Regions from separate parts of the Vibrio gigantis genome, predicted to be linked through region 1. Evidence: predicted binding sites of a transcription regulator. Region 1 holds the regulator's gene; each other region holds the start of a gene.
The links. Region 1 encodes MetJ, which represses methionine synthesis genes. Its sites were predicted from a motif close to TTAGACNTNTANANGTCTAA; they were not measured.
Positions count from the first base shown of each region.

Region 1 (10,364 bases):
GCTCGTACTGCATCCGATGTTCTGGCTGTTCACTTGCTACTGCAAGAGTGTGGTTGCCCATACCGCATGGACGTGTGTCCACTGTTCGAAACGCTAGACGACTTGAACAACTCAGAAGCAGTAATGAAACAGCTAATGAGCATCGATTTGTACCGTGGCTTTATCCAAAATCACCAAATGGTGATGATTGGATATTCTGACTCAGCGAAAGATGCTGGCGTAATGTCTGCTGGTTGGGCTCAATACGATGCAATGGACAAACTGGTTAAGGTTTGCGACGAAGAAGGCATTGAACTGACTCTATTCCACGGTCGTGGCGGTACGGTTGGTCGTGGTGGTGCGCCAGCGCACGCTGCTCTTCTTTCTCAGCCACCTAAGAGCTTGAAAGGCGGCTTACGTGTAACTGAACAAGGTGAAATGATCCGCTTTAAGCTTGGCTTGCCAGATGTTGCTGTAAACAGCTTCAACCTTTACGCAAGTGCGATTTTAGAAGCGAACCTTCTGCCGCCACCAGAGCCAAAACAAGAATGGCGCGACCTAATGGAAGTGCTGTCTCAAGTCTCTTGTGAAGCTTACCGTAACGTGGTTCGTGGCGAAGAGAAGTTTGTTCCTTACTTCCGTCAAGCAACGCCTGAACTGGAGCTAGGCAAACTGCCTCTTGGTTCTCGCCCTGCGAAACGTAACCCAAATGGCGGCGTAGAAAGCCTACGTGCAATTCCATGGATCTTCTCTTGGAGCCAAAACCGCTTGGTACTTCCAGCTTGGTTAGGCGCTGGTGAAGCAATCCAATACTCAGTAGACCAAGGCCACCAAGCGCTACTTGAAGAGATGTGTCGCGAATGGCCGTTCTTCTCAACTCGTCTGGGTATGTTGGAAATGGTGTACTCGAAGTGCAACATGGAAATTGCGAAGTACTACGACCAACGTCTTGTTGACGAAGAGCTATTACCTCTGGGTGAATTACTGCGTGAACAGCTGCAAAAAGACATCAAAGCGGTACTGAATGTAGAAAATAACGAGAACTTGATGCAGAGCGACCCTTGGGGGCTTGAGTCAATTCGCCTACGTAACATCTATGTTGAGCCACTAAACATGCTTCAAGCAGAGCTGCTTTACCGTACTCGTAAGTGTGAAACACCACCAGCAGAGCTAGAAGAAGCGCTAATGGTGACGATTGCAGGCATTGCAGCGGGCATGCGAAACACTGGTTAATTAGTATTTTCCACTACAAAAAGAACAAAAGGTCGCCATGTGCGGCCTTTTTATTTTGAAAAATAACCACTAGTGAGTATTTTATCAGTTTTTTGGGTTATTTTGTCCATGTATTCTACTTTATGCTTATTATTTAGATATACTACTGCTCCGCTGCGGAAACACTCCAAAAAAATAATCTGCAGCAACTTGACCAATAAACTGGTCATCCTAGGTGATAAACGGCTTTGTAAGGTGACATAACCAACCGATGAGTTGGTGCTACTTAGACATAACCAATATAACGTGCCATTAGAAGCACACTTGTTGTTTAAGTATTTGTTTACTGTTTACCATTTGGATTTCAGACATGTCATTACCACACGTAATTCTAACCGTTTTAAGTACACGCGATGCTACTGGTTACGATATCACAAAAGAATTCTCCGCAAGCATTGGTTACTTCTGGAAAGCTAGCCACCAACAAGTTTACCGCGAGCTAAATAAAATGGCTCAGAACGACCAGGTAACTTGCGTGCTTGAGCCTCAAGAAGGCAAACCTGATCGTAAAGTTTACTCTATCACTGATGCTGGCCGTGGCGCGCTAGGTGAATGGTTTGAACAACCAACTGCACACCCAACCGTTCGTGACGAGTTTTCAGCTAAGCTAATGGCTTGTGCTGTCCAACCTTCTGACGCTTACCGTGTACAACTTGCTGAGCTAGTAGAAGAGTCTCGCAAACTGGTTTCTCACTACAAAGAAATCGAAGCAGCTTACTACGCAACCCCATCGACACTAGACAAGCAAGCACGTCTTGAGCGTCTAACGCTTCGTCGTAACCTACTTATCCGTGAAGCATGGATTGTATGGGCTGAAGAAGTACTGCTTGAACTTGGCGCTCTAGCTTAAGTTAAGCTAGAAAAGAAAAAGGCTTGAACTCTATGAGTCCAAGCCTTTTTTGTATCTATAGGATTTGAAATTCAACTGTCAGGGACTTTTATAAGTACCTAGGCTCAAATTACAGCGCAGCAACTTGTGGACGAACGCCTAGCGTATGGCAAAGTGCGTAAGTCATTTCTGCACGGTTTAGCGTGTAGAAGTGGAAGTCCTTCACACCTTCACGGCTCAGTGTACGAACCATATCAATCGCTTGGCTAGCACCAACAAGCTGACGAGTCGTTGGATCATCATCCAAGCCTTCAAACTGCTTCGCCATCCAGCCTGGTACTTTTACGTTGTTCATCGCAGCAAAGCGAGACGCTTGCTTGAAGTTAGAAACCGGTAGGATGCCCGGTACAATCTCAACATCAACACCCGCCGCCACACAACGGTCACGAAAACGTAGGTAGCTTTCGACATCAAAGAAGAACTGAGTGATAGCACGGTTAGCACCGGCATCCACTTTACGCTTTAGGTTAATAAGATCCGATTGAGCGCTTTTCGCTTCAGGGTGAACTTCAGGGAATGCAGCAACTGAGATATCAAAATCGTGACGAGATTTAAGTAGTTCAACTAAGTCAGAAGCGTACATCTCGGGTGCACCACCGCCTGCTGGAATATCACCGCGCAGCGCAACAATACTTTCAATACCATTTGCCCAGTAATCGTCAGCGATTTGAATCAGCTCTTCGCGGCTCGCATCAATACACGTTAGGTGTGGTGCTGCCACTAGGCCAGTTTGGTTTTTAATTTCTTTAATGATTGAGTGGGTGCGGTCACGTTCACCCGAGTTTGCACCGTAAGTTACCGATACAAATTTTGGTTGAAGTGTTTTAAGACGGTGAACAGAGTTCCACAGGGTCTCTTCCATCTTCTCACTGCTTGGTGGAAAAAACTCAAATGACACATTGATGTTGTCAGAAAGCTCAGCGATATTCTGATTTAAAGCGTCGATATGACTAGCGTGTGTGTATCCCATCTTACTCTCCCTGTGGTAAAAGCAACCACTAAAAACTCAAATCCTTAAACGACGTTTAGACGTCTATATGTCTGTAGAATGTATTGAATACGATTTAATGTCAACAGATCCATTATGAATTTTTCTCAAGTAGATCGTGAGTAAAACTCAAGTAGTTAGATGGCTCGCAAAGCAGAAATAATGTAGAAAAAAGGCTGAAAAACACATCGTGCTTCCAGCCTCATTTATCTTAGTGAATAGTATGCTATTTAGGATTTAAAACAGGCTAGACATTCTGTTTAGATCCGATTGAATTGCACCTGCCGTTACTTCACGACCTGCACCCGGGCCACGAATAACCAACGGATTATCTTTGTACCATTTGCTCTCAATTGCAAAGATGTTATCGCAAGGCAGTAAGTTCGCCAGTGCGTGTTCTTTAGATAGAGCTTCAACACCTACGGTTGCCTTACCATTCTTCTCTAAACGCGCTACGTAACGCAGAACCTTCTGCTGAGAATGTGCTTTCTCTAAACGCTCGGCTAACTCTTCACTCAGCACAGAAGCCTTATCAAAGAAGTCATCCACCGACAGGTCTTGCAACTCTTCAGGTACCAGCGATTCCACTTTTACGTTTTCAGGTTCAATATCTAAACCCGATTCACGAGCCAATATCACCAGCTTACGCATTACATCTGAACCATCGAGGTCAGCTCGTGGATCTGGTTCTGTCAGGCCTTGTTGCCATGCTAAATCCACCAGCTCGCTGAACGGCACCGTACCATCAAACTGTTGGAACAACCAAGACAGCGTGCCCGAGAAAATACCTGATAACGCAATAATGTCATCGCCACTTTCACGCAGGTCGCGTACCGTGTGATTAATCGGCAAACCAGCACCCACTGTCGCGTTGTACAACCAATGACGGCTGATCTTAGCAAACGCATCTTGTACCTGATGGTAATACTCGCTTGATGCCGAACCTGCCACCTTGTTCGCCGAGATAAGATGAATACCTTGTTGTGCGATTTGCAGGTATTTTGCCGCAAGTACAGGGCTCGCAGTCACATCCAGCACCACCGCTTCATCGTAACCCTGAATGGAGCCTAAACGCTCTAACCAGTCGTTTCCATTATTGGCAATCGCTTCGTCGTCAAAGCGTTTACCTACCGAAGTCGCATCAATGCCTTGGTCATCGAACCAATAGGTTTGGCTATCAACCACCGCAACCAATTCAAAGTTCATTCCACGACGCTTTTCGAGTTCCGCTTTTTGCTCAGCAAACAGGCTCAACCAGCTTGAACCAATGTTGCCCTTACCACATAAAGCAATCGCAACACGCTTCTGCGCTTGGAATAGTTGAGAATGAATGCCTTTCACTAGGCTTGATGTTTCACTTTTGCGAATCACTGCCACTAAGCTCAAGCCAGAGTTAGCTTCTGAGATGAATTCAACCGGCGAGCTCTTAAGCTGTTGGTAGAAACCGTAACAGTGGTTCGGATTCTTAGTCACGCCAGCACCCACCGCAGCAATTAAGGAGAAACCCTCTTTGAGCTTAATCTCAGCTTCAATCGCATGATCTTGTAGATATTCTAAAGCGCCACCAGCGATCTCTTCTGTATAAGCAAGACGCAAACAGTGTTGATCCGGTTCAAGCTCATAAGCCAGCGGCTCGAGTTGAGCGCGCTTAAGCCCTTCAAGCACTTCACTCTCTAGACGGTCGAAGTCATGTCCGTGACCAAAGGTCAGCTGCACGATAAGTACTTCATCTAAAGAGGTAATGATTTTCGCGCCACGACCTGATGCCAGTACTCGCTCTATCTGTGTAGAGCCCGCTTCAGGCTGATAGCTGCAACGTAAGCTTAAGTCCATCGCACTTTGAGCCACAGGCTGTAGCGTTCGGCTGTGAAGTACTGGAGCCGCTAAACGAGCTAACTCACTCGCTTCATCAAGGCGAAGCAGAGGCAATAGACACGCATCCGATACCAAACGAGGGTCTGCGCTATATACACCAGCTACGTCACTCCAAATCGTCACGCGTTCAACCTCAGCCAATGCACCAATCACGGTTGCTGAGTAATCTGAACCGTTACGACCGAGTAATACCGTTTCACCATCAGTGTTTTGAGCCATAAAACCAGTAATCACGACGCGGCAATGTGCATGCTGCGCTAGAGCTTCTTTAATCAGAGGGTAAGAGCGTGCGCGGTCAACTTCAGGTTGAGCACCCGCTTCTGCACGTAAAAAGGCACGTGCGTCTTGAGCCACCGCTTGTAAATCATGTTGGCACAACAAAGCGGCTAATAGGCGTGAAGACCAAACTTCACCATGGCCAAGCACCTGAGCTTTTTGCGCTTCGCTTAGAGGAGCAGTTAGCTCACCCAAAGCAGTAAATTCTTGCTGAATAGTGGCCGTTAGCTGAGCCGCAGACTCACCTTCAAGCAGCGCTTCAATCAGCTCAAGTTGGAACTGACGAAGTGCTTGCAAACATTCGTGAGCGATACGACCATCTTTATCGAGCGCTTCAACAAACTCAATCAAGCGGTTAGTTGTTTTACCCGCTGCCGACACCACGACCAAGTCAGTGGCTGATGAGTATTCTCTAAGAATGTTGACCACGCGCTGGTAACACTCAGGATTCGCTAAGCTGCTACCACCAAATTTATGTAGCTGGCGAAAGGTTGCCATTATTAACCCTCCCCTTCAGCAATAAAGCCTTGTGTCTTTTCAAACGCTTGCTTGAGGTCATCAATCAAGTCTTCTGCATCTTCAAGACCAACAGAAAGACGCAGTAACTGTTGAGAAACACCCGCTTCTGCCAGCGCTTCTTCGCCCATTGCACGGTGAGTCATCGAAGCAGGGTGACAAATCAAGCTTTCCACACCACCCAGCGATTCCGCCAAAGAGAACAGCTCTAACTTATCAACAAAGTATTTAAGCGCCTCGAATGAGCCCGCAAACTCAAAGCTCAGCATTGAACCAAAGCCAGACTGCTGCTTCTTCGCGATATCATGACCCGGATGTTCAGGAAGGCTTGGGTGGTAAATCGTGCCGACGAGCTCTTGCTGCTGCAGAGACGCCAGAATTTCGCGTGAGCTTTCTTCGTGAACTCGCATACGCGCACCTAGCGTACGAATACCACGTAGAGTCATGTAGCTATCAAATGGTGTGCCGGTCGCACCAATACAGTTGCCCCACCATGCTAGCTCTTCAGCGTGCTCTTCAGTTTTCGTGACGACAACGCCACCAATAACGTCCGAGTGTCCGTTGATGTACTTGGTGGTTGAGTGGATAACAAAATCCGCACCCAGTTCTAAAGGCTTTTGGAACACTGGAGTCAAAAACGTGTTATCGACAGCAACCAGAGCACCAACCTCTTTCGCTTTACGGCAAGTTTCTGCAATATCAACCACACGAACCAAAGGATTCGATGGTGTTTCAATTAAGATCAACTTTGGCTTAAGCGCGATCGCCGCATCCAGCGCCGCTTGATCCGATTGATCAACGAACAGAACTTTAAAGTCACCTTTGAGTGAGCGAGTGTTAAACAGACGGTAAGTACCGCCGTAGCAGTCGTGTGGTGCGATAATAAGATCATCGCCGCCTAGGAAAGCAGAAACCCATAAGTTAAGCGCCGAAGTACCACAATTAGTGACAACCGCGCCTTTACCCGATTCAAGCTCAAACAGTGCCGTTTCTAATAAACCGCGATTTGGGTTACCAGAACGGGTGTAATCGTACTTTGGCACTTCACCAAAAGCGGGAAACCCATAGTTAGTCGAAAGATAAATAGGTGGGACAACGGCATGGTGTTGCGTGTCTGACTCGATACCAGTACGTACTGCGATGGTTGCTGGCTTCCGGCTGCTCATAGGTGCTTCCTTACAAGTTTTGCGTCTGAGAATCACAGCTGCTTGTCGGCATTTTGCGGCTGTGTTAGATATATGTTATTCACTTTACTTTCATAAACGTGAGACGTCAACACTTCTAGACGTCCATATGTCTTTGCTTATGGCGGTAAATCCCGCTAAAATCACCACTATTAATTTATTCTAACAACTAAAGTGATGAAGGTACGCAATGGCCGACTGGAATGGTGAATACATAAGCCCATATGCTGAGCATGGAAAGAAAAGCGAACAAGTAAAGAAGATTACAGTTTCTATCCCTCTAAAAGTGTTAAAGGTTCTAACTGACGAGCGTACTCGCCGCCAGATTAACAACCTACGCCATGCAACAAACAGTGAGCTACTGTGCGAAGCCTTTCTACATGCGTACACAGGCCAACCACTACCAACGGATGAAGACCTTCGTAAAGACCGTCCTGACGATATCCCTGCTGAAGTGAAAAAGCTGATGACAGAAATGGGCATCGAGTTCGAAGCGTTTGACGAAGAATAAAAACAACTCAGTCACTGCCTTCATTATTGATTCGCTCTAGCTGAACCCTATTTATCACACCGCGCATTGTTTTTTATGACTGCGCTGTGAATGATAGACATAAAAAAACCGACTCCAGATGAGTCGGTTTTTTATTATTCTTTTCGTCTCGATAACGAAACGACGATACCAGAAGATTATGTCATCCAGTCTCTATGCCATATGCTTCTATGCCATGTAGTTAGCAGGCATCTCGATACGAGCTACGCCAGATTCAACAGCCGCTTCTGCTACTGCTTTTGCTACGCGAGGAAGTAGACGTGGGTCCATTGGCTTAGGAATGATGTAACCCTTACCGAACTCCAGTGCAGTCTCGCCCGCAGCTGCTAGTACTTCAGCTGGAACTTCTTCTTTCGCCAGTTCACGAATCGCTTTAACCGCCGCTAGCTTCATTTCGTCATTGATTTCGCTCGCACGCACGTCTAGTGCACCACGGAAAATGAATGGGAAACAAAGTACGTTGTTTACTTGGTTAGGGTAATCACTGCGGCCTGTACCCATGATAAGGTCAGAACGAACTTCGTGAGCAAGCTCTGGCTTGATCTCTGGATCTGGGTTTGAACATGCAAACACAACTGGCTTATCAGCCATCAGCGTTAGAGCTTCTGCTGGAAGCAGGTTAGGACCCGATACACCCAAGAACAGGTCAGCGCCTTCGATAACATCTTCAAGCGTACGCTTATCGGTATTGTTTGCGAACAGCTCTTTGTATTCGTTTAGGTCATCACGACGAGTGTGGATCACACCTTTACGGTCAAGCATGTAGATTTTTTCACGCTGAGCGCCACACTTAATCAGTAGTTCCATACAAGCAACCGCAGCTGCGCCAGCACCTAAACAAACGATCTTACACTCTTCAAGTTTCTTACCTTGAAGTTCGATCGCGTTCAGCATACCCGCTGCTGTCACAATCGCAGTACCGTGTTGGTCATCGTGGAATACCGGAACATCACAACGTTCAATCAAGCGACGTTCAATCTCAAAACAGTCTGGTGCTTTGATGTCTTCCAGGTTAATACCGCCGAATGTATCTGCGATATTCGCAACCGTATCAACGAACTCATCGATTGTGCGGTGTTTTACTTCAATATCGATAGAATCTAAACCAGCAAAACGCTTAAACAGGAGCGCTTTACCTTCCATAACAGGTTTAGAAGCAATAGGACCAAGGTTACCTAGGCCAAGAATCGCTGTACCGTTAGAGATAACTGCAACCATGTTGCCTTTACCTGTGTACTTATAAACGTTATCGACGTTCTGTGCGATCTCGCGAACAGGCTCGGCTACGCCTGGGCTGTATGCAAGTGCTAGGTCTTCTGCAGAGTTTGCAGGCTTCGTCAGTTCTACGGCAATTTTGCCAGGAATTGGGAACTCATGGTAATCAAGAGCTTGCTGACGGAATTGTTCTTGAGGCGATAATTCTTGAGAGGATTGATCTTGGCGGCTGTCTTCAGACATAGGTGTAGGTTCCTAGGATATTATTATTTGGGGGATCTTGTTCATGTTAATGGATGTACTTCAAAGTTCCTAGGTGGTAAAAGCCTCTGTCTCATGAAAAAACGAGATTTCACTACTAATAAGACCAGTGAGCAGTTGAAATTACTGTCGCCTGTTGAACTTTCGAACGGAATTTTAGTGGCGAGAGATAAGCAAGGAGTTGCTCTACAATAGAAAGAGAAAAAAGTTATCGTTAGGCGGGATTGAAACTTGAATGAAAGTCAGTGCTTTCTCAGATAGCAGGCAACCAAAAAGGACACCGAAGTGTCCTTTTTCATGTCTAAATAGCGAGAATTACTTCTTGCTAGAAAGAGCACCGAAACGCTTGTTGAAGCGATCAACACGGCCGCCCGTATCTACGATACGTTGCTTACCAGTGTAGAACGGGTGACATTTGTCACATACGTCTAGGTGGATTGATTCTTTTGCTAGCGTTGAGTTGAACTCAAATGTGTTGCCGCAAGAACAAGTAGCAGTAACTGCTTTGTATTCTGGGTGGATACCAACTTTCATGGGAAAACCTCAATTAGGCCGTGTCGCCATCCGATTCTAAGCCGGACACCACACGTTGTTAAAAAATAAATAAAGACACCGCTGCACCACGAATCGCGATAAAGCCATACCTTTAAGGCGCAGTATAGTAATGAATCTATAAGACAGGATCAACTGATTTGATACATTTTTCACCAATAGTATTTTTCTCTCCCTTATCAGCTTGATATTTCGGGCTTCCATTGCCGTCATTAGTTAACTCACGACGCTCATCCAAACTGCTTCTCGAATTTAAGCGCCTTATCCATTAGACTGTTCGCTCTCGTCAACTCAGATAAAGCCATCCCTTTATGCGTCCAATGATTGCCCGCGTGGCACTGCCTGTTCCACTCGACAAGCAGTTCGATTACAAGATTCCTAGCCACCTATTCCCAATTATTGGTGGACGAGTCTCTGTGCCTTTTGGACGACAAACCTTAACCGGTATTGTAACGGCTCTGGTTAACGAATCAGAATTCGATCTAGACAAACTCAAACCCATTAAAGCCCTATTAGATAATCAGCCAGTTTGGCCGGAATCTGTCTATTCACTATTAATGTGGTGCAGTCAGTTTTATCAGTACCCACTTGGCGAAACCTTTGCTAACGCCCTACCAAGCGCTTTACGTAAAGGCAAAGCCGCAGACTTCGCAACTTTGGTTGAGTGGCAGTTAACGCCATCAGGCAGAGACCAGCTGATGCAGGGCTTTGGTCGCGCGGTCAAACAAGCCAAAGTAATGCACATGCTTGAGCACGGCCCAGTTCCTCATCAAGAGTTCATTGATGAAGAGGTTGGCAGCGCAGTCC
Region 1 is NZ_AP025492.1:3,291,759-3,302,122, forward strand. It holds gene ppc (phosphoenolpyruvate carboxylase) at 1-1,212, shown strand, start outside; gene OCV56_RS14810 (PadR family transcriptional regulator) at 1,562-2,101, shown strand; gene metF (methylenetetrahydrofolate reductase) at 2,211-3,110, opposite strand; gene OCV56_RS14820 (bifunctional aspartate kinase/homoserine dehydrogenase II) at 3,366-5,777, opposite strand; gene OCV56_RS14825 (O-succinylhomoserine (thiol)-lyase) at 5,780-6,961, opposite strand; gene metJ (met regulon transcriptional regulator MetJ) at 7,170-7,490, shown strand; gene OCV56_RS14835 (malic enzyme-like NAD(P)-binding protein) at 7,698-8,987, opposite strand; gene rpmE (50S ribosomal protein L31) at 9,321-9,539, opposite strand; gene priA (primosomal protein N') at 9,869-10,364, shown strand, end outside.

Region 2 (10,364 bases), 1.0 Mb from region 1:
TCAAGCCACACAAGCTTGCTCAGTACACTTGGTTACATGCCAACAATGAGCAAAGTGACTGGCGACTTTGGTTAGAACACATCGGTAGCCATGATCTTTCAAGTAAGAACAACCAGCAATTTGCCACGCTCGATCAAGCGATGAATGCGGCCATTCAGGGCTTTGGGATAGCGATAGGCGATATCACGCTCGCTAAGCAAGATATCGATTTGGGTAGATTGGTAAAAGTGAGTGAAGGCAGCGTATTCTCCGGCAACGGTTACTTCTTGTTGCAACCTAAGAATCGTCAAAATGCCTCATTATCGACTCTGGTTGATTGGCTCGTTGATTAGCGAGCAATGCTCTGCTGTGTATACCCAACAGAGCATTGTCATAATGAGAATCTGGTTAATTCTCAAAATAAAACTATTTCGCTACGGCAACACATTGCTCAAGCGGGAGAAGAGCAAGCGGTGTATTAACTGATTGAAAAGAATTATCAATTCAATTTTTTAAGTGAATGTTCTGCCTAGAAACTTAAAATGGCATCTGAATTGCTTTGTCATAGATAACCCAACCAATATACAGCAGGTTGCATCATTATCACTGCAGCTTGTCACGGAGGATAGGCTATGACCTTACAAAGACATACGTATTACGGCTTAATTCACCACGGAATTAAAACTCTATTGATCGACAGAGTTGGTCACTTTACTGAACGTGAATATCACGAGTATCTAGACCTTACGACAGGAAAATCGACGTGCTTTGCCATGAGTGAGCAAGAACTAGAGAACACTTTAGATAATCTTAAAAGCGAAGGCTACTTAGAAGATATTAAGAAGTTGATTCCTCGCTACCAAACATCGTCAATTCGCTGACGAGGTCTTAAAGAAAATTAGTTTTGCCGCCAATTGCCTCGAGCTATTTAGCATCGAGGCGATTTTAGTTAGACTGTTTGCATCTCAACTAACTGGATAGTCAGTCCACATGAAACAAATTCTTGATTTCATCCCTCTCATCATTTTCTTTGCGCTCTACAAGATGTACGACATCTACACCGCGACAGGTGCTTTGATTGTTGCCTCTGCAGTACAGGTTGTTTTGACGTACTTCATCTATAAAAAAGTAGAGAAAATGCAGGTGGTCACGTTTCTTATGGTTGCCGTATTTGGTGGCATGACCATCTTCTTGCACGACGACAACTTCATTAAATGGAAAGTAACGATCGTTTACGCTCTATTCGCTATTGGCCTGACAGCCAGCCACCTTATGGGAAAATCAGCAATTAAAGGCATGTTGGGTAAAGAGATCACACTGCCTGATGCCGTATGGGGCAAGATTAACTGGGCTTGGACTCTATTTTTTACCCTATGTGCCATTCTCAACGTTTACGTTGCTTTCAGCCTACCATTGGATGTGTGGGTTAACTTCAAGGTGTTTGGCCTGCTAATAGCAACATTACTATTTACGCTGCTTACGGGTGTCTACATCTATAAGAATTTACCAAAAGATCAACAGCTACAAAAAGAGCAGCAAGAGCTAACTGATAAAAATACTGACGAGAAGTAACCCCAAGGGGTGAGTCCTCATTCCGTTTTTGTTACAATTCTTGTCAATATGCTATACCTAGCGGCCAATGATACTCGTGATCATTGGCCGTTGGCTTTTCTGTGTTGCGGAAACTGGTCAAAATAAAGCCTATTATTTAATGACAATCTCACTAAATTAGCGGCCATCTGGTTTCTTGCTGTTCATTGCACTTATTTGCCAATGTGCTTAACCAGTCAACACATCAGTTTTTATCTAAGATAATCAATACCACCAAGAGTACTACAATGACGATTCAATCAACTTTGAACCCTATTGGTTCTTTACTCCTTCGCACATTAGCGATGCCTTCTGACACTAATGCAGCAGGTCAGATCTTCGGTGGTTGGATAATGTCTCAACTCGACCTTGCTGGCGGTATTTTGGCGAAAGAGATCTCTAATGGCAAAATAGTCACCGTTTCGGTATCAAGCATTGAGTTCAAACAGCCCGTATCGGTTGGCGATGTGGTGTGTGTTTATGGCGACTGCACCAAGATTGGCCGCAGTTCGATGAATATCGACCTAGAGGTATGGGTTAAGCCGGTACTTGATCACGGCATCGGCGATCGTTACAAAGTTTGTGGTGCAACATTCAACTACGTGGCGGTTGATGAAAGTGGTAAGCCTCGCCCTATCAAAAAATAGTACTTTTCACTAAGCCATACATGTCTGTGGTCTTTAGTTTCAGCAAATGAAATTACTAAAGACCATACTGCTCACTCGCACCATTTCACAATTTCTTATCATTAGCCCTTCCAATACCAATTAGTTCGCGTAAATTAGCAAGATAGCGAATTTAAACGCCCCCAATTCAGTGAAGTAAAATAAGGATATCTCAATATGTGGTACGTGATTTTTTCTCAAGACGTCGAAAATTCATTAGAAAAGCGCCTAAGTGTTCGCCCACAACATCTAGAACGCCTACAAACACTTCACGATGAAGGCCGACTTTTGACAGCAGGTCCAATGCCAGCCATTGATTCGGATAACCCTGGCGAAGCTGGTTTCACAGGTTCTACTGTAATTGCTGAGTTTAACTCTTTAGAAGATGCACAGGCATGGGCAGACGCAGACCCGTACATTGACGCAGGCGTTTACCAAAATGTCATCGTAAAACCATTCAAGAAAGTATTTTAACGTGAAAAAATGGATTATTGGCTCACTGGCAGCAGCCCTGCTTGCAGGCTGTGCTTCAAGTGAGCAAGACCAACAAAGACAACTCGAGATGATGGCGCAGCACCGTGCTGGCGTTTTATCTGCAGGCCTGCCGATTGAGTATGGCCCACTGTCAATTATGCGAGTTCTGGCGAAAAACACCGTGATTGAAATCATGATGATTTACAACCAAGATGCTAAAGGCGCTAAGCCTTTAAACCAAGTTGTAGATATGAGCGTGAATAGCTACTGCACCAACTCAGAAGTAAGAGCAAACCTAGATATGGGCTTGGCTTACAACATCAAGATTCGCAACACACGCGGACAACTGATGGTCGAGAAGCTTATCAGCAAAGATACGTGTCAGACCGACAGCTAGATTCGAACAAGTATATAATCAGAAGGCCTCGCATTTGCGAGGCCTTTTTTTATTAAGCAATCAAAATCCTAGACTGAATTATGCCTCAGCGGATTCCCACTCTTTTCGTAACGTCTTAGTTGCAGAAACAAGATTAGTCAATGCCGCTTCCGTCTCTGCCCAGTTACGAGTTTTAAGACCACAATCTGGGTTTACCCATAAACGCTCTGCTGGGATTTTCTCTGCCGCTTTCTTAAGTAAATCAATAATCCACTCTTGTGATGGGATGTTTGGTGAATGGATATCGTAAACACCTGGGCCTATCGCATTCGGGTAGTTGAACTCTTCAAACGCTTTCAGCAGTTCCATGTTCGAACGAGACGTCTCAATCGTAATAACATCAGCGTCTAGTGCAGCCACAGAATCAATGATTTCGTTAAATTCGCTGTAACACATGTGAGTATGAATCTGAGTCTCTGGCTGAGCACTCGCCGCAGAGATCTTAAAAGCATCTACCGCCCACTCTAAATATTCTGCATGGTCACGCTTTTTAAGTGGCAGACCTTCACGAATAGCAGGTTCATCGATTTGAATAATGTTGATTCCTGCATCTTGCAAATCTGACACTTCATCTCGCAGCGCAAACGCCAGTTGGTTGGTGATCTCTTTACGTGAGATGTCTTCACGTGGGAATGTCCAACATAAGATAGTAACAGGGCCTGTCAGCATCCCTTTCATCTGTTTTGAAGTCAGAGATTGCGCATAGGTCGACCATTCCACCGTCATCGGTTTTTCACGCTCAATGTCCGCTATCACAATCGCAGGTTTCACGCAGCGAGAGCCGTAACTTTGTACCCAACCAAACTTAGTGGTTTGGAAACCGGCTAAATTTTCTGCAAAGTATTCCACCATGTCGTTACGTTCCGCTTCACCATGCACCAACACATCTAAATCGAGAGCTTCTTGGCGTTTCACCGCATCCGCGATGTGACCTTTTAGTGCGGTGGTGTATTCCGCTTCGCTCAACTTTCCGGTTCGATAAGCGCTTCGTTGAACTCGGATCTCCCCTGTTTGTGGGAAAGAGCCAATAGTAGTCGTTGGCAGTCGTGGTAAGCCCAACACCTCTGATTGATGCGCGGCGCGTTCTGCATAAGGTGCACTACGTTCTGCTAATGCTTTAGTGATTGTATTAATACGAGCCTGCACCTTCGGCTTGTTTACGTGAGTCGCGCTCTTGCGAGCAACAATCGGCTGGCTATAAGTCTCACACGCTAAAATGGCATTTTGATCGCCGTCTAGCGCCGCACCCAATAAGCTAACCTCTGTGACTTTCTGTTTCGCGAAAGCAAACCAGCTTTTCACTTCTTCGCTAAGCGAATCTTCTAGCTCTAAATCAACCGGACTGTGCAGCAACGAACATGAGCTTGCCACCCAAAGTTTGTCACCCAACTTCTCTTTCACGGGTTGCAGTTTCGCTAACTGAGTAGCCAAGTCTGCTCGCCAAACATTGCGTCCGTTGATGACACCTGCAGACAGAACCCACTCTTCCGGTAATTGACTCACGACTTCATCGAACTGTTGTGGCGCAGCGGCTAAGTCGATATGTAAACCATTCACTGGCAGTTTGACGATTTTGTCTAAGGTGTCTGTCACCGAATCAAAGTAAGTGGTCAATAGCAGCTTCACGTCACCTTGAATCACTTGATAAGCCAACTTGAATGAATCAGCCCACTGTTTTTCAAGCTCAAGCGACAGGATAGGCTCATCGATTTGCACCCACTCAACACCTAACTTGGACAGTTTAGCCAAAATCGCTTGGTAGGCAGTAAGAAGACGAGGCAACAAAGTTAAACGGTCAAAGCCCTCTTCCACTTCTTTGCCTAGGTACAAGTAAGACAGCGGGCCAAGAAGGACAGGCTTAACTTTGTGTCCTGCTTTTATCGCTTCGTTCACTTCATCAAACAGTTGCGGCCAGCTCACTTCAAACGAATCATCTTTACTGAACTCCGGAACAATGTAGTGATAGTTAGTATTGAACCACTTGGTCATGTCAGATGCCGCAGCACCATCTTTGGCACTTTCTAAACCATGTTTCCCGCCACAACAGGTTGGCTGCTTTTGAGATTGAGATTGCCCGCGACCAACACGGAACAAGGTATCTAAGTCTGGGAAGGCTTTCTCTTCTTCAGATCCACCAGCGTGACGTTTTGGCACATGACCTAAAAGCAAAGTCGTTGTTAACACATGGTCGTACCATGCGAAGTCACCCGCAGTTGCAAAGCTTAGATTCGCTTCGGCTTGTACATTCCAGTTACGATTTCTCAGTTCGCTGCCGAGCTGTTTAAGCTGTGATTGGTCAATCTCGCCACGCCAGTACTTCTCTAGTGTGAATTTCAGTTCGCGTTTTTCACCGATGCGTGGGTAGCCAAGAATATGCGTTGTCGTGGTCATGAACCTGTTCCTTATTCAATAATTATTAGTATCTTTTCAGACTGCCTGTTGAAAATTGCGCTGTCTCAACAAGGCGTCTGGATGGCTAAACTATCTACCGAATCTGAATAATGAACAACGTCCAAATATTCATCTTGTTTATTAAAAATATTCATCTTGAATAAACCAAAGATGAGGAACTTAAATCCATCTGGACATCTAGACGTTTACAAATGATAAAAAACCCCGTAGGGTGATTATTAAGAAATATTGAATTGGCTTAGGGAATATGAGGAATACTCATGATAGAGCTTAAACACCTTCGAACATTGACCACCTTGAGAGACAGCGGCTCATTGACAGCAACCGCAACCTCTCTTCATCTGACGCAGTCGGCACTTTCTCACCAATTGAAAGACCTTGAGGCGCGTATTGGCGGTCAGCTTTTCCTGCGTAAAACTAGGCCAGTTAAATTCACCTCTGAAGGTGAGATCTTGCTTAAGCTAGCCGATGAGATACAGCCAAGAATCGCTAAAGCAGAGAACGAACTCGCAAGCCTGAAAGAGGATGTGAATGGTCGTTTGCACATGGCGATCGAGTGTCACTCATGTTTCCAATGGTTAATGCCCGCTTTGAAGGAGTACCAAGTTGCTTGGCCAAGCGTGACACTAGATTTTTCATCAGGCTTTGGTTTTGAACCCTTACCCGCATTAATGGCTGGTGAATTAGACTTGGTGATCACCTCAGATATTCAGCCACGTTCAGAGGTTCACTATGAGCCACTCTTTGATTTCGAGATGCGTTTGATCACTGCAATTAACTCGCCTTTGGCTGATAAGCCAAGCGTTGATCCGCAAGATCTTAGCGATCTCACTATGCTCTCCTACCCTGTTCAAAAGCAGCGCTTGGATGTAGTGAAGCACTTTTTACAACCTGCTGGCATTGAACCGAAGAAGTGGAAGCAGGCGGACAATACATTGATGTTGGTACAAATGGTATCGGCAGGATTAGGTGTCGCGGCATTGCCAAATTGGGCGATCAGTGAGTTTTCAAGACAAGGCTTAATCGCCAGTAAGCCTTTAGGCAAAGGGCTTTCAAGAAGACTGTTTGCAGCGGTAAGAAACTCAGAAAAAGACAAGCGTTACCTGCAAGCTTTCTTTAGTACAGCAAGGCAGCAGAGTAAGAGTCACCTTGATGGCATTGAGGTCGTTTAACAATAACCATCGGCAGTTAACTCGGCTTACGCCAAGCGCAAAAGACAAATGTCAAAAACAAAAAAAGTCACAGATTATCTGTGACTTTTTAGTTTCAGTACCGATGATTATCGACATCTGTTGATTCGCGAAAAATAGACTATCTTGCGTAAGATTTAAACTGGTTAGTCAGTGGGTCGTATTGATAGCCAAGCATATCCAGCTTACCGACGACACTTTCTATATCCATCTCATACATGCTAATGAGCTCTTCAAAACTGTCGCACTCTAAGCGCAGTTTTTCATTCACTATTCCCAGCAAGATAATGCTATCCAGACTTTTAACGTTGCTTAAATCCATCTCGTACTCCTTACGAACACACTGACTAGATTAAGTTTAGGACGCTTACTAAGGTCACGCTAAAAAACAGATCACACTTCTTAAATCAGATACGTGGTTACCATACCCAAAGTTACAGTGCCCAAACTGGCGTTAAACCAACGGCGGCCGCTAACAACATCAACAATGAAACCGTAAGTTGAAGCTTTTCAGGTGTCTTAACAAACAGTAGATGCCAACACCACACCACGATAGAAGAGATCAACAAAGCAAAGCTAAATAGCAAGGTGGAAATTACTGGCTCTAACTGAGCTTCAGAGAGTGAGTAAACGTTCACGACTGTCGCCAGTACCACCAACATTCCCGTCAATACACCCACCACAGGCAAAACACGGTGGAACGCTTGCAAACGCGTTCTTGCAATCGTCAGCAGTAAATGGCTAAACGCCGCACCCAATAATACCACCAACAGCAGAGTCGTAATGATACCGACTGTCGTTGCTTGCTCAGTCGCTTGAATAGCAACGTACGACAACGCCAAACCACACGCCAAATACATTACCCAGATAGGGCCAGAATCACGAGTCTTCTTGGTTTGAACTTGAGAATAGAAATAAAAGATCGCGAACACGACCAGAAATGCTTCAATTTTCACTGAGGCAACCGCCAGCCACAGCACGCCAATTGCTGGCAACATCTTGTGAATACGGCCACGTTGTCCTGGACAAATATCCCCTTTCACCAAGATGAGAGTTAAGATCAGTTGGGCTCCTAAAAGCATCGGAGCAAATTGTACTAATAACGTTTCGACCATTGTGGATCTACTTCTTCAGACTTATTTTCGCGAATAATATCAAAAACTGCTACGAACACTAATCAAAATCACAAATTAGCGACGTTATTCAAGGCTTCAACTATGCTGTTGTATGGTTCTTTTACTGCTTTTAAAAGCGATATAGGGAAAGACACCAGAACTAACAGGGGCATGTTCTACTGGCTAGTCAGGGCGCATGCCGCTATAATTCCCGCCTCAAAAATCAGAGGTCGAAATATGTACAGCGATATCACTCCTATTCATGAACACAAAAAATACTGGGCCGAGTGCTACGGAACTGCACCCTTTTTGCCTACCAGTAGAAAGGAGATGGATGCTCTTGGATGGGATAGCTGTGACATTATTATTGTAACTGGTGACGCGTATGTCGATCACCCGAGCTTTGGTATGGCTATCATTGGCCGTCTTCTTGAAGCTCAAGGTTTCCGCGTTGGTATTATTGCGCAACCTAAGTGGGACAATAAAGATGCCTTTATGAAGCTAGGTAAACCTAACCTATTCTTCGGCATTACAGCGGGTAACATGGACTCCATGATCAACCGCTACACCTCTGATCGCAAATTACGTCACGATGATGCTTACACGCCAAATAACGAAGGTGGTAAGCGTCCTGACCGTGCAACTCTAGTTTATTCTCAGCGTTGTCGTGAAGCCTACAAAGGCACGCCAATCGTTCTTGGTGGTATTGAAGCGAGCTTGCGCCGTGTTGCGCACTACGACTACTGGTCAGATAAAGTTCGTCGCTCTGTATTGTTTGATGCGAAAGCAGACATCCTTCTTTTTGGTAACGCTGAGCGTGCACTGGTTGAAGTAGCACACCGCATTGCTGATGGCGAAGACATGTCAACGCTGACAGACATCCGTGGTACAGCAATCAATCTTGCTGCAGCGCCTGAAGGCTTCAAAATCATCGACTCTTCTCGTATCGAAAAGCCGAACAAAGCTTACGTACCGGTGAACCCGTACGAAGTGGAAACGCAATGTGATACTAAGAAAGATGAGAAAGAAGAAGTCAAAGCACAGCCAATTACTGTTCGCCCTTCTCGTCATGATGCAAAGACAACTGCAGTTCGTATTCCAGCTTACGAAAAGCTAAACAACGACCGTATTCTTTACGCTCACGCTAGCCGTATCTTGCACCTAGAGACAAACCCGTATTCAGGTCGTGCTTTGATTCAACGTCACGGTGACCGTGAACTTTGGGTTAACCAAGCACCCATCCCATTGACGACTGAAGAGATGGATTACGTGTTTGGCCTTGCTTACAAGCGTGTTCCTCACCCTATGTACGGCAAAGCGAAGATTCCTGCATACGACATGATCAAAACCTCGGTGAACATCATGCGCGGTTGTTTTGGTGGTTGTTCTTTCTGTTCAATCACAGAGCACGAAGGTCGTATCATTCAGAACCGTTCAAAAGAATCTATCTTGGATGAAATCGAAGACATTAAAGATAAAGTACCTGGCTTTACCGGTACTATTTCTGACTTGGGTGGCCCAACGGCGAACATGTACCGTTTAGGTTGTTCAGATCCGAAAGCAGAAATTAACTGTCGTCGCCCATCATGTGTTTTCCCGAAAATCTGTGAAAAGCTAAACACAGACCACCAACACACGATTGACCTATACCGCTCAGCAAGAAAAGTACCGGGAGTTAAGAAAATCATGATCGCTTCTGGTGTTCGTTACGACTTAGCGATTGAATCTCCAGAATACGTACGTGAGCTTGTGACTCACCACGTAGGCGGTTACTTGAAGATTGCTCCAGAGCATACTGAAAAAGGCCCACTGGATCTGATGATGAAACCGGGAATGGGCACTTACGATCGTTTCAAAGAGATGTTCGAAAAGTACAGCGCTGAAGCCGGTAAGAAACAGTACCTAATTCCTTACTTCATCTCCGCTCACCCGGGCACAGAAGATGAAGACATGCTTAACCTTGCAATGTGGCTTAAAAAGCACAACTACGAGTGTGACCAAGTACAGAACTTCTACCCATCGCCAATGTGTAATGCAACGTCGATGTACTACTCAGAGACTAACCCTCTGAAGCGCGTGAAATATAAGAAGCGTGAAGATGTGCCAGTGCCTAAAGGTGACCGTCAACGTCGTCTGCATAAAGCACTGCTTCGTTACCACGATCCTGAAAACTGGAAGATCATCCGTGAAGCTCTGATCAGCATGGGTAAACAGCACTTGATCGGTGATAAAGCAAACTGCCTAGTACCAGCAGAAGACTTTGATGCACAAACACCAGCACAACGTCGTAAGTCTGGTCGTCACGGTTCACAGCGCTTTGCTACTAAGCACAGCAAGTCTCAACCGGGTTTAGGTGGTGAGAAGCCACGTAACCACTCTGGTAAGAAGCCAGGTGTCAAGAAACCGAATGCTAACGGCAACAGCCAAGGCAATGCTAACCAAGGTAACGGAAAGCAAAACGGTGGCGGTAATGGCAACGCTCGTAAACCAGCGACTGGCTTCA
Region 2 is NZ_AP025492.1:2,264,620-2,274,983, forward strand. It holds gene OCV56_RS09925 (LysR substrate-binding domain-containing protein) at 1-332, shown strand, start outside; gene OCV56_RS09930 (hypothetical protein) at 612-860, shown strand; gene OCV56_RS09935 (septation protein A) at 970-1,551, shown strand; gene yciA (acyl-CoA thioester hydrolase YciA) at 1,818-2,216, shown strand; gene OCV56_RS09945 (YciI family protein) at 2,412-2,708, shown strand; gene OCV56_RS09950 (GspS/AspS pilotin family protein) at 2,710-3,105, shown strand; gene metE (5-methyltetrahydropteroyltriglutamate--homocysteine S-methyltransferase) at 3,184-5,535, opposite strand; gene OCV56_RS09960 (LysR substrate-binding domain-containing protein) at 5,817-6,728, shown strand; gene OCV56_RS09965 (DUF4250 domain-containing protein) at 6,868-7,068, opposite strand; gene OCV56_RS09970 (hypothetical protein) at 7,181-7,861, opposite strand; gene OCV56_RS09975 (YgiQ family radical SAM protein) at 8,099-10,364, shown strand, end outside.
Region 2: metE (5-methyltetrahydropteroyltriglutamate--homocysteine S-methyltransferase) is a predicted target of MetJ. The motif match lies at 5,726-5,745, and genes of this name have one in related genera.

Region 3 (10,364 bases), 610 kb from region 1:
TGGGCGTCGAGCGGCGGACGGGTGAGTAATGCCTAGGAAATTGCCTTGATGTGGGGGATAACCATTGGAAACGATGGCTAATACCGCATAATGCCTACGGGCCAAAGAGGGGGACCTTCGGGCCTCTCGCGTCAAGATATGCCTAGGTGGGATTAGCTAGTTGGTGAGGTAATGGCTCACCAAGGCGACGATCCCTAGCTGGTCTGAGAGGATGATCAGCCACACTGGAACTGAGACACGGTCCAGACTCCTACGGGAGGCAGCAGTGGGGAATATTGCACAATGGGCGAAAGCCTGATGCAGCCATGCCGCGTGTATGAAGAAGGCCTTCGGGTTGTAAAGTACTTTCAGTTGTGAGGAAGGGGGTAGCGTTAATAGCGCTATCTCTTGACGTTAGCAACAGAAGAAGCACCGGCTAACTCCGTGCCAGCAGCCGCGGTAATACGGAGGGTGCGAGCGTTAATCGGAATTACTGGGCGTAAAGCGCATGCAGGTGGTTCATTAAGTCAGATGTGAAAGCCCGGGGCTCAACCTCGGAACTGCATTTGAAACTGGTGAACTAGAGTACTGTAGAGGGGGGTAGAATTTCAGGTGTAGCGGTGAAATGCGTAGAGATCTGAAGGAATACCAGTGGCGAAGGCGGCCCCCTGGACAGATACTGACACTCAGATGCGAAAGCGTGGGGAGCAAACAGGATTAGATACCCTGGTAGTCCACGCCGTAAACGATGTCTACTTGGAGGTTGTGGCCTTGAGCCGTGGCTTTCGGAGCTAACGCGTTAAGTAGACCGCCTGGGGAGTACGGTCGCAAGATTAAAACTCAAATGAATTGACGGGGGCCCGCACAAGCGGTGGAGCATGTGGTTTAATTCGATGCAACGCGAAGAACCTTACCTACTCTTGACATCCAGAGAAGCCAGCGGAGACGCAGGTGTGCCTTCGGGAGCTCTGAGACAGGTGCTGCATGGCTGTCGTCAGCTCGTGTTGTGAAATGTTGGGTTAAGTCCCGCAACGAGCGCAACCCTTATCCTTGTTTGCCAGCGAGTAATGTCGGGAACTCCAGGGAGACTGCCGGTGATAAACCGGAGGAAGGTGGGGACGACGTCAAGTCATCATGGCCCTTACGAGTAGGGCTACACACGTGCTACAATGGCGCATACAGAGGGCAGCAAGCTAGCGATAGTGAGCGAATCCCAAAAAGTGCGTCGTAGTCCGGATTGGAGTCTGCAACTCGACTCCATGAAGTCGGAATCGCTAGTAATCGTGAATCAGAATGTCACGGTGAATACGTTCCCGGGCCTTGTACACACCGCCCGTCACACCATGGGAGTGGGCTGCAAAAGAAGTGGGTAGTTTAACCTTTCGGGGAGGACGCTCACCACTTTGTGGTTCATGACTGGGGTGAAGTCGTAACAAGGTAGCCCTAGGGGAACCTGGGGCTGGATCACCTCCTTATACGAAGATATTTACGATGAGTGTCCACACAGATTGATTAGGTTTAGAAAAGTTAAGAGACGATATTGGGTCTGTAGCTCAGCTGGTTAGAGCGCTCGCCTGATAAGCGGGAGGTCGGTGGTTCAAGTCCACTCAGACCCACCAATATCGACCTAGATGGGGCTATAGCTCAGCTGGGAGAGCGCCTGCCTTGCACGCAGGAGGTCTGCGGTTCGATCCCGCATAGCTCCACCATCTTTAAGGGTTTTTCCCTAAGAATCTTTAAAAATGGTTTCGAAAGAAATCAAGCTCTTTAACAATTTGGAAAGCTGACTGATTGATTACTTACGAGTAATTCAATCAAATTTAAAAGTTCTCAATGTTTATCTTTTGATAAACACAACAAACACATTCAAGTGTCTTGTATTCGAATCAATGTTTACATTGATTCACAATTGAGTCCGGCAAACAGTTATCAAGAATTAACCCTTCTTGATGACAACCAAAAACCTTGGTTAGTTGCCATACATTAAGACCCTTTCGGGTTGTATGGTTAAGTGACTAAGCGTACACGGTGGATGCCTTGGCAGTCAGAGGCGATGAAAGGCGTAATAACTTGCGATAAGCCCAGATTAGGTAGTAATAACCTTTTGAGTCTGGGATTCCTGAATGGGGAAACCCACTTACATAAGTAAGTATCCTGTTGTGAATACATAGCAACAGGAGGCAAACCGGGGGAACTGAAACATCTAAGTACCCCGAGGAAGAGAAATCAACCGAGATTCCGAAAGTAGCGGCGAGCGAAATTGGATTAGCCCTTAAGCTTTTAATGATGCAGGTGAAGAGTCTGGAAAGTCTCGCAATAAAGGGTGATAGCCCCGTAACCGACACATCATAATCAGTGAAAACGAGTAGGGCGGGACACGTGATATCCTGTCTGAATATGGGGGGACCATCCTCCAAGGCTAAATACTACTGACTGACCGATAGTGAACCAGTACCGTGAGGGAAAGGCGAAAAGAACCCCTGTGAGGGGAGTGAAATAGAACCTGAAACCGTGTACGTACAAGCAGTAGGAGCACCTTCGTGGTGTGACTGCGTACCTTTTGTATAATGGGTCAGCGACTTAATTTTAGTAGCAAGGTTAACCGTTTAGGGGAGCCGTAGGGAAACCGAGTCTTAACTGGGCGTACAGTTGCTAGGATTAGACCCGAAACCAGGTGATCTAGCCATGGGCAGGTTGAAGGTTGAGTAACATCAACTGGAGGACCGAACCGACTAATGTTGAAAAATTAGCGGATGACTTGTGGCTAGGGGTGAAAGGCCAATCAAACCTGGAGATAGCTGGTTCTCCCCGAAAGCTATTTAGGTAGCGCCTCGGACGAATACTACTGGGGGTAGAGCACTGTTAAGGCTAGGGGGTCATCCCGACTTACCAACCCTTTGCAAACTCCGAATACCAGTAAGTACTATCCGGGAGACACACGGCGGGTGCTAACGTCCGTCGTGGAGAGGGAAACAACCCAGACCGCCAGCTAAGGTCCCAAAGTATAGCTAAGTGGGAAACGATGTGGGAAGGCTCAGACAGCCAGGATGTTGGCTTAGAAGCAGCCATCATTTAAAGAAAGCGTAATAGCTCACTGGTCGAGTCGGCCTGCGCGGAAGATGTAACGGGGCTAAGCTATACACCGAAGCTGCGGCTACGTACCTTAGGGTATGTGGGGTAGGGGAGCGTTCTGTAAGCCGTTGAAGGTGGTCTGTAAGGGCTGCTGGAGGTATCAGAAGTGCGAATGCTGACATGAGTAACGATAAAGGGAGTGAAAAACTCCCTCGCCGGAAGACCAAGGGTTCCTGTCCAACGTTAATCGGGGCAGGGTAAGTCGACTCCTAAGGCGAGGCCGAAAGGCGTAGTCGATGGGAAACGGGTTAATATTCCCGTACTTCTTACAATTGCGATGGGGGGACGGAGAAGGCTAGGTGGGCCTGGCGACGGTTGTCCAGGTTCAAGTACGTAGGCGGGTGGTTTAGGTAAATCCGGACCGCTACTAACGCTGAGATACGATGTCGAGCTACTACGGTAGTGAAGTCATTGATGCCATGCTTCCAGGAAAAGCCTCTAAGCTTCAGATTGTAAGGAATCGTACCCCAAACCGACACAGGTGGTCGGGTAGAGAATACCAAGGCGCTTGAGAGAACTCGGGTGAAGGAACTAGGCAAAATGGTACCGTAACTTCGGGAGAAGGTACGCTCTTATCAGTGAAGTCCCTTGCGGATGGAGCAGACGAGAGTCGCAGATACCAGGTGGCTGCAACTGTTTATTAAAAACACAGCACTGTGCAAAATCGTAAGATGACGTATACGGTGTGACGCCTGCCCGGTGCCGGAAGGTTAATTGATGGGGTTAGACTTCGGTCGAAGCTCTTGATCGAAGCCCCGGTAAACGGCGGCCGTAACTATAACGGTCCTAAGGTAGCGAAATTCCTTGTCGGGTAAGTTCCGACCTGCACGAATGGCGTAATGATGGCCACGCTGTCTCCACCCGAGACTCAGTGAAATTGAAATCGCTGTGAAGATGCAGTGTACCCGCGGCTAGACGGAAAGACCCCGTGAACCTTTACTACAGCTTGGCACTGAACATTGAACCTACATGTGTAGGATAGGTGGGAGACTTTGAAACCGCGTCGCTAGATGTGGTGGAGTCGTCCTTGAAATACCACCCTTGTAGTTTTGATGTTCTAACGTTGGTCCCTGAATCGGGATTACGGACAGTGCCTGGTGGGTAGTTTGACTGGGGCGGTCTCCTCCCAAAGAGTAACGGAGGAGCACGAAGGTGGGCTAAACACGGTTGGACATCGTGTGGTTAGTGCAATGGCATAAGCCCGCTTGACTGCGAGAATGACAATTCGAGCAGGTGCGAAAGCAGGTCATAGTGATCCGGTGGTTCTGAATGGAAGGGCCATCGCTCAACGGATAAAAGGTACTCCGGGGATAACAGGCTGATACCGCCCAAGAGTTCATATCGACGGCGGTGTTTGGCACCTCGATGTCGGCTCATCACATCCTGGGGCTGAAGTCGGTCCCAAGGGTATGGCTGTTCGCCATTTAAAGTGGTACGCGAGCTGGGTTTAGAACGTCGTGAGACAGTTCGGTCCCTATCTGCCGTGGGCGTTGGAAAATTGAAAGGGGCTGCTCCTAGTACGAGAGGACCGGAGTGGACGAACCTCTGGTGTTCGGGTTGTCATGCCAATGGCATTGCCCGGTAGCTAAGTTCGGAATCGATAACCGCTGAAAGCATCTAAGCGGGAAGCGAGCCTTGAGATGAGTTTTCCCTGACGCTTTAAGCGTCCTAAAGGGTTGTCGTAGACTACGACGTTGATAGGCAGGGTGTGTAAGTGCTGCGAGGCATTGAGCTAACCTGTACTAATTGCCCGTGAGGCTTAACCATACAACACCCAAGGGGTTTTGATGGACTCAAAGAAATACCAAACGCTTGAATGAGTTTGAAGAGAACTGAAACAGCTTTCCGAATTTTAAAATTTGCTTGGCGACCATAGCATTGTGGACCCACCTGATTCCATGCCGAACTCAGAAGTGAAACACAATAGCGCCGATGGTAGTGTGGGGCTTCCCCATGTGAGAGTAGGACATCGCCAGGCTTTAAATTTGAACACTTGTCAGCGACGACAAGTATTCCACTGCGGAGTGGTAGTTCAGTTGGTTAGAATACCGGCCTGTCACGCCGGGGGTCGCGGGTTCGAGTCCCGTCCACTCCGCCACTTATTCAGAGTTTCAGCTCTTTAAACTGAAATAGGGGTGTAGCTCCAATTGGCAGAGCAGCGGATTCCAAATCCGCGTGTTGGGAGTTCGAATCTCTCCACCCCTGCCATATACTAAAGCCTCAGCAGAAATGCTGGGGCTTTTTTACGTCTGTTGCTTCTGAAAAGTAATGTTGGGATAACTAGATGCTCCCGCGGGTGCTAGCCCGGTCGAGCCTCTGGAGTGCTCAGTCCACCCCTGCCACCTTTAAGGCTCTAGACTGTGCGTCCCGGCAGAAATGCTTCGGTCACCTTTTTAACTGCCTCTATCTACCGAACCTCTTGAGCACCTGCTTAGTGCAGCTGTTCTGTATTTAAAGACTTAGTTCAAAACTAAAGCTTTCTATTGGATATTTAGCCGATCTGTAGTTTCTGCTAATGACCAAAGCTATTACAGATAGGTCTTGAGCCTCGTTATTTTAACTTGCAGATAAAACTATGAACCCTCTGCTTATGCTCGTATCGTTGAAGAGTGGCCTAGTAGATTGGTTGGTTAGTGCTATAGAAGAATGTTTTTGGGGATAGTGTCGCTTCCAATAATAGCTCTGGTTAATCTTGCTGTTTATACGTTATCTGCATCATTTGTCTTTGCTTTTTTTAGAAAAGTCCAGTGTTCAGCCCATACTAAAGCTTTGACTACTTTAATAATGCCACTTCAAGTATCGAGATAAGCTCTATCTTTCACCGTAGTTCTGCATCTACCGCCTCTGTGAGGAAATAAGCCACCCCGACTTTCATCGGGCATAAAAAAGGCCGCCTAAATTAGGCAGCCCAGTTTAATATTTTGGTATGTTAATCTAGCTCTTTCTCTGCTTGTTTCGCTTTCTCTATCATTGGAGTGATAGTTGAGCCTTGAACTAGAATAGAGAACACAACAACGGCGTATGTCATGACAAGGATTATCTCTTTAACATCTATTGCTTTGCCTTCAATCACCCAGATACCTGAAGGGATTGAAAGTGCCATAGCTAGAGCTAAGCCACCGCGTAACCCACCCCAGGTTAGAATCTTGATCGACCACGGGTTGTAAGCTCTAAAGCGTTTAAACCCGATATAAGACAAGAAAACACTTAGGTAGCGTGCACTTAATACTAGAGGAATTGCGAATGCCATTAAGATCCAGTCTTCTTGGTGGAATTTGAACAACAGCATCGACATACCAATCAATAAGAATAGTACGCCATTTAAGAACTCATCAATCAATTCCCAGAAATGGTCTAGGTGATCCTCACTCTCTTTTGAGAATCCGATAAAGCGAGTCCAGTTACCAATCATGATTCCTGAAACTACCATCGCTAATGGTCCTGATACATGCAGAACTTCAGCAAACGCATAACCAGCTGTTGGGATGCCGATGGTTAATAGTAACTCCATCGAGTGATCATCGGTATTGCTGATTAGGTAATGGAATACTAGACCTAAAACAAAACCATAGACTATGCCGCCAATCGCCTCTTGGACGAATAACATGGTCACGCTACCGACAGTTGGTGCTTCTGTACCGAATGCGATAGTAAATAAGGTTACGAAGATAACTAAGCCAAAACCATCGTTAAATAAAGACTCTCCCTCGATTTGTGTAGAGATTCGTCTGGGAGCATCGAGTTTCTTTACTATTGCTAAAACGGCAATCGGGTCGGTTGGAGAGATTAGAGAGCCGAATAGTAGGCAGTAAATTAGATCAAATTGAATACCGATGAACTGACAGAACCCGTAGAGCACAAAACCAATAAAGAAGGTTGAAAACAGCGTAGCCCCCAACGCGAGTACTGTTATTTCCCATTTCTGGTCTTTTAGGTTGGGTAATTTAATTCCCAAACCACCGGCAAAGAGCAAAAACCCCAGTATTCCCTTAAGTAGGAAATCTTCAAAGTTGATACTGGCAACGGTTTCTGAGGCGATGTCCGCCAATTGGAACCAATTGTTTTGTCCCGCAATGATAATCAATAGAGATAACATCATTGAGCCTGCTGTGATGGCGATGGTTGTCTGCATTTTACCAATTTTCGTATTCACGAAAGCAATAAGCATAGCTGCAGCGGACAAGAAGCATAAGGTGTAATAGACCGACATTGGGATTCCAATATGTAACAAAGTATGAATATGAATTTTCGTTGTCTCATGCTCAAATAGCAAACACTTTTTTGTCATTAGTCGGTAATCAATTTCCTTTTTTAGACGTCTAGACTCCTTTTTAATGTGTGATAGGATGGAGGGATAATTAAAGGAATGAGGTTGTACCGTGGGAAGTAATGTAAGGCAAAAGATTGACGCTCTGTTGAAGCAACGAATTTTACTGATTGATGGTGGCATGGGCACCATGATTCAGGACTATAAATTGGAAGAGCAAGACTATCGTGGTGAACGCTTTGCTGATTGGCATAGTGACCTAAAAGGTAACAATGACCTTTTAGTACTGACACAACCTCAGCTTATCAAAGATATCCATTCACAATATTTGCAAGCTGGGGCTGACATCCTCGAAACCAATACCTTTAACGCTACAACCATCGCTATGGCCGACTATGATATGGAAAGCCTTAGTGAAGAAATTAACTTTGCGGCCGCTAAGCTTGCCCGTGAAGCGGCTGATGAGTGGACGGCAAAGACCCCAGAAAAACCTCGCTTTGTGGCGGGTGTATTAGGTCCGACTAACCGTACTTGTTCTATCTCTCCAGATGTTAATGATCCGGGTTACCGTAATGTTAGCTTTGACGAGTTGGTCGAAGCTTACTCTGAATCGACTCGTGCGCTTATTAAAGGCGGTTCAGACCTAATTCTTATTGAAACTATCTTCGACACACTAAATGCCAAAGCGTGTGCTTTTGCTGTGGAATCTGTTTTCGAAGAAGTGGGAATCTCTCTGCCTGTAATGATCTCAGGCACCATTACTGATGCATCAGGTCGTACACTTTCAGGGCAGACAACTGAGGCTTTCTATAATGCGCTTCGTCATGTTAAACCTATCTCGTTCGGATTGAACTGTGCACTAGGGCCTGATGAGTTACGTGAGTATGTCGGTGAGATGTCTCGTATCTCTGAGAGCTATGTTTCTGCTCACCCAAATGCGGGTTTACCTAACGCATTTGGTGAGTATGATCTTTCACCTGAAGACATGGCTGAGCATGTTAAAGAGTGGGCTGAAAGTGGCTTCTTGAATTTGATTGGTGGCTGTTGTGGTACTACTCCAGAGCATATTCGCCAAATGGCAGAAGCGGTTGAAGGTGTTACTCCTCGTCAATTACCTGACCTACCAGTATCGTGTCGTTTATCTGGTTTAGAACCTCTGACCATAGCTAAAGAGTCTCTGTTTGTGAACGTGGGTGAGCGTACTAACGTTACCGGTTCTGCGCGTTTCAAGCGTTTGATCAAAGAAGAGCTTTACGACGAAGCATTGAGTGTTGCTCGTGAGCAAGTCGAAAATGGCGCTCAGATTATCGATATCAACATGGATGAAGGGATGCTAGACGCTGAAGCGTGTATGGTTAAATTCCTTAATTTATGTGCCTCTGAACCAGAAATTTCAAAAGTACCAGTAATGGTCGACTCTTCAAAATGGGAAGTTATCGAAGCTGGCCTGAAATGTATTCAGGGTAAAGGTATCGTCAACTCTATCTCTCTAAAAGAAGGTAAAGAGAAATTTGTCGAGCAAGCCAAGTTAGTTCGTCGCTATGGTGCTGCCGTTATTGTGATGGCTTTTGATGAAGTTGGTCAGGCTGATACACGTGAACGTAAAGTTGAAATCTGTACCAATGCCTACAACATTCTTGTTGATGAAGTTGGCTTCCCTCCTGAAGACATTATTTTTGACCCGAATATCTTCGCGGTTGCGACTGGCATTGATGAACATAACAACTATGCGGTTGATTTCATTGAAGCAGTGGGAGATATCAAACGCGATCTCCCTCATGCGATGATCTCTGGTGGCGTATCGAACGTGTCGTTCTCATTCCGTGGCAATAACTACGTCCGTGAGGCAATCCACGCAGTATTCCTATATCACTGTTTTAAAAACGGTATGGATATGGGCATTGTAAATGCTGGTCAGCTGGAGATTTACGATAATGTTCCTGAAGACCTGCGTGATGCTGTTGAAGATGTAGTACTAAACCGTCGTGATGATTCGACGGAACGTTTGCTTGATATGGCAACTGAGTACCTAGAGCGAGCAGTAGGTAAAGTTGAAGACAAGTCAGCTCTAGAATGGCGAACTTGGCCTGTAGAGAAGCGCTTAGAGCACTCTTTAGTTAAAGGTATTACAGACTTTATAGTTGAAGACACTGAAGAAGCTCGTGTTAATGCCTCTCGCCCTATTGAAGTGATTGAAGGTCCTCTAATGGACGGCATGAACGTTGTAGGTGACCTATTTGGTGAAGGTAAGATGTTCTTACCACAGGTAGTTAAGTCTGCGCGTGTAATGAAGCAGGCTGTTGCGCACTTAGAACCGTTCATCAATGCATCCAAAGAAGTGGGTGCGACTAACGGTAAGATTCTGTTAGCGACCGTTAAAGGCGATGTTCACGATATCGGCAAAAATATCGTTGGCGTGGTTTTGCAGTGTAACAACTACGAAATTATCGACTTAGGCGTAATGGTTTCTTGTGAAAAGATTCTTAAGGTCGCTAAAGAAGAGAACGTCGACATTATCGGCTTATCTGGTTTGATAACGCCATCTCTTGATGAAATGGTACACGTTGCCAAAGAGATGGAAAGACAAGGCTTTAAGCTTCCTCTATTGATTGGTGGCGCGACCACCTCTAAAGCGCATACCGCGGTGAAGATTGAGCAAAACTACTCTGAGCCAGTGGTTTATGTAAATAACGCCTCTCGTGCTGTGGGCGTATGTACCTCACTTCTCTCTGATGAATTGAAACCTGCTTTCGTCGAGAAGTTAGATATCGATTATGACCGCGTTCGTGATCAACATAATCGTAAGAAACCTCGTACTAAGCCTGTGACACTTGAAAAAGCTCGTGCTAATAAAGTGGCGATCGATTGGGACGCTTATACACCACCGGCACCGGCTAAGCCGGGAGTGCACATATTCAATGACTTCGATGTGGCTACGTTACGTAATTATATCGATTGGACGCCATTCTTCATGACGTGGTCTTTA
Region 3 is NZ_AP025492.1:329,876-340,239, forward strand. It holds rRNA gene OCV56_RS01575 (16S ribosomal RNA) at 1-1,454, shown strand, start outside; tRNA gene OCV56_RS01580 (tRNA-Ile) at 1,522-1,598, shown strand; tRNA gene OCV56_RS01585 (tRNA-Ala) at 1,613-1,688, shown strand; rRNA gene OCV56_RS01590 (23S ribosomal RNA) at 1,985-4,878, shown strand; rRNA gene rrf (5S ribosomal RNA) at 4,974-5,089, shown strand; tRNA gene OCV56_RS01600 (tRNA-Asp) at 5,133-5,209, shown strand; tRNA gene OCV56_RS01605 (tRNA-Trp) at 5,243-5,319, shown strand; gene OCV56_RS01610 (cation:proton antiporter) at 6,041-7,321, opposite strand; gene metH (methionine synthase) at 7,491-10,364, shown strand, end outside.
Region 3: metH (methionine synthase) is a predicted target of MetJ. The motif match lies at 7,423-7,442, and genes of this name have one in related genera.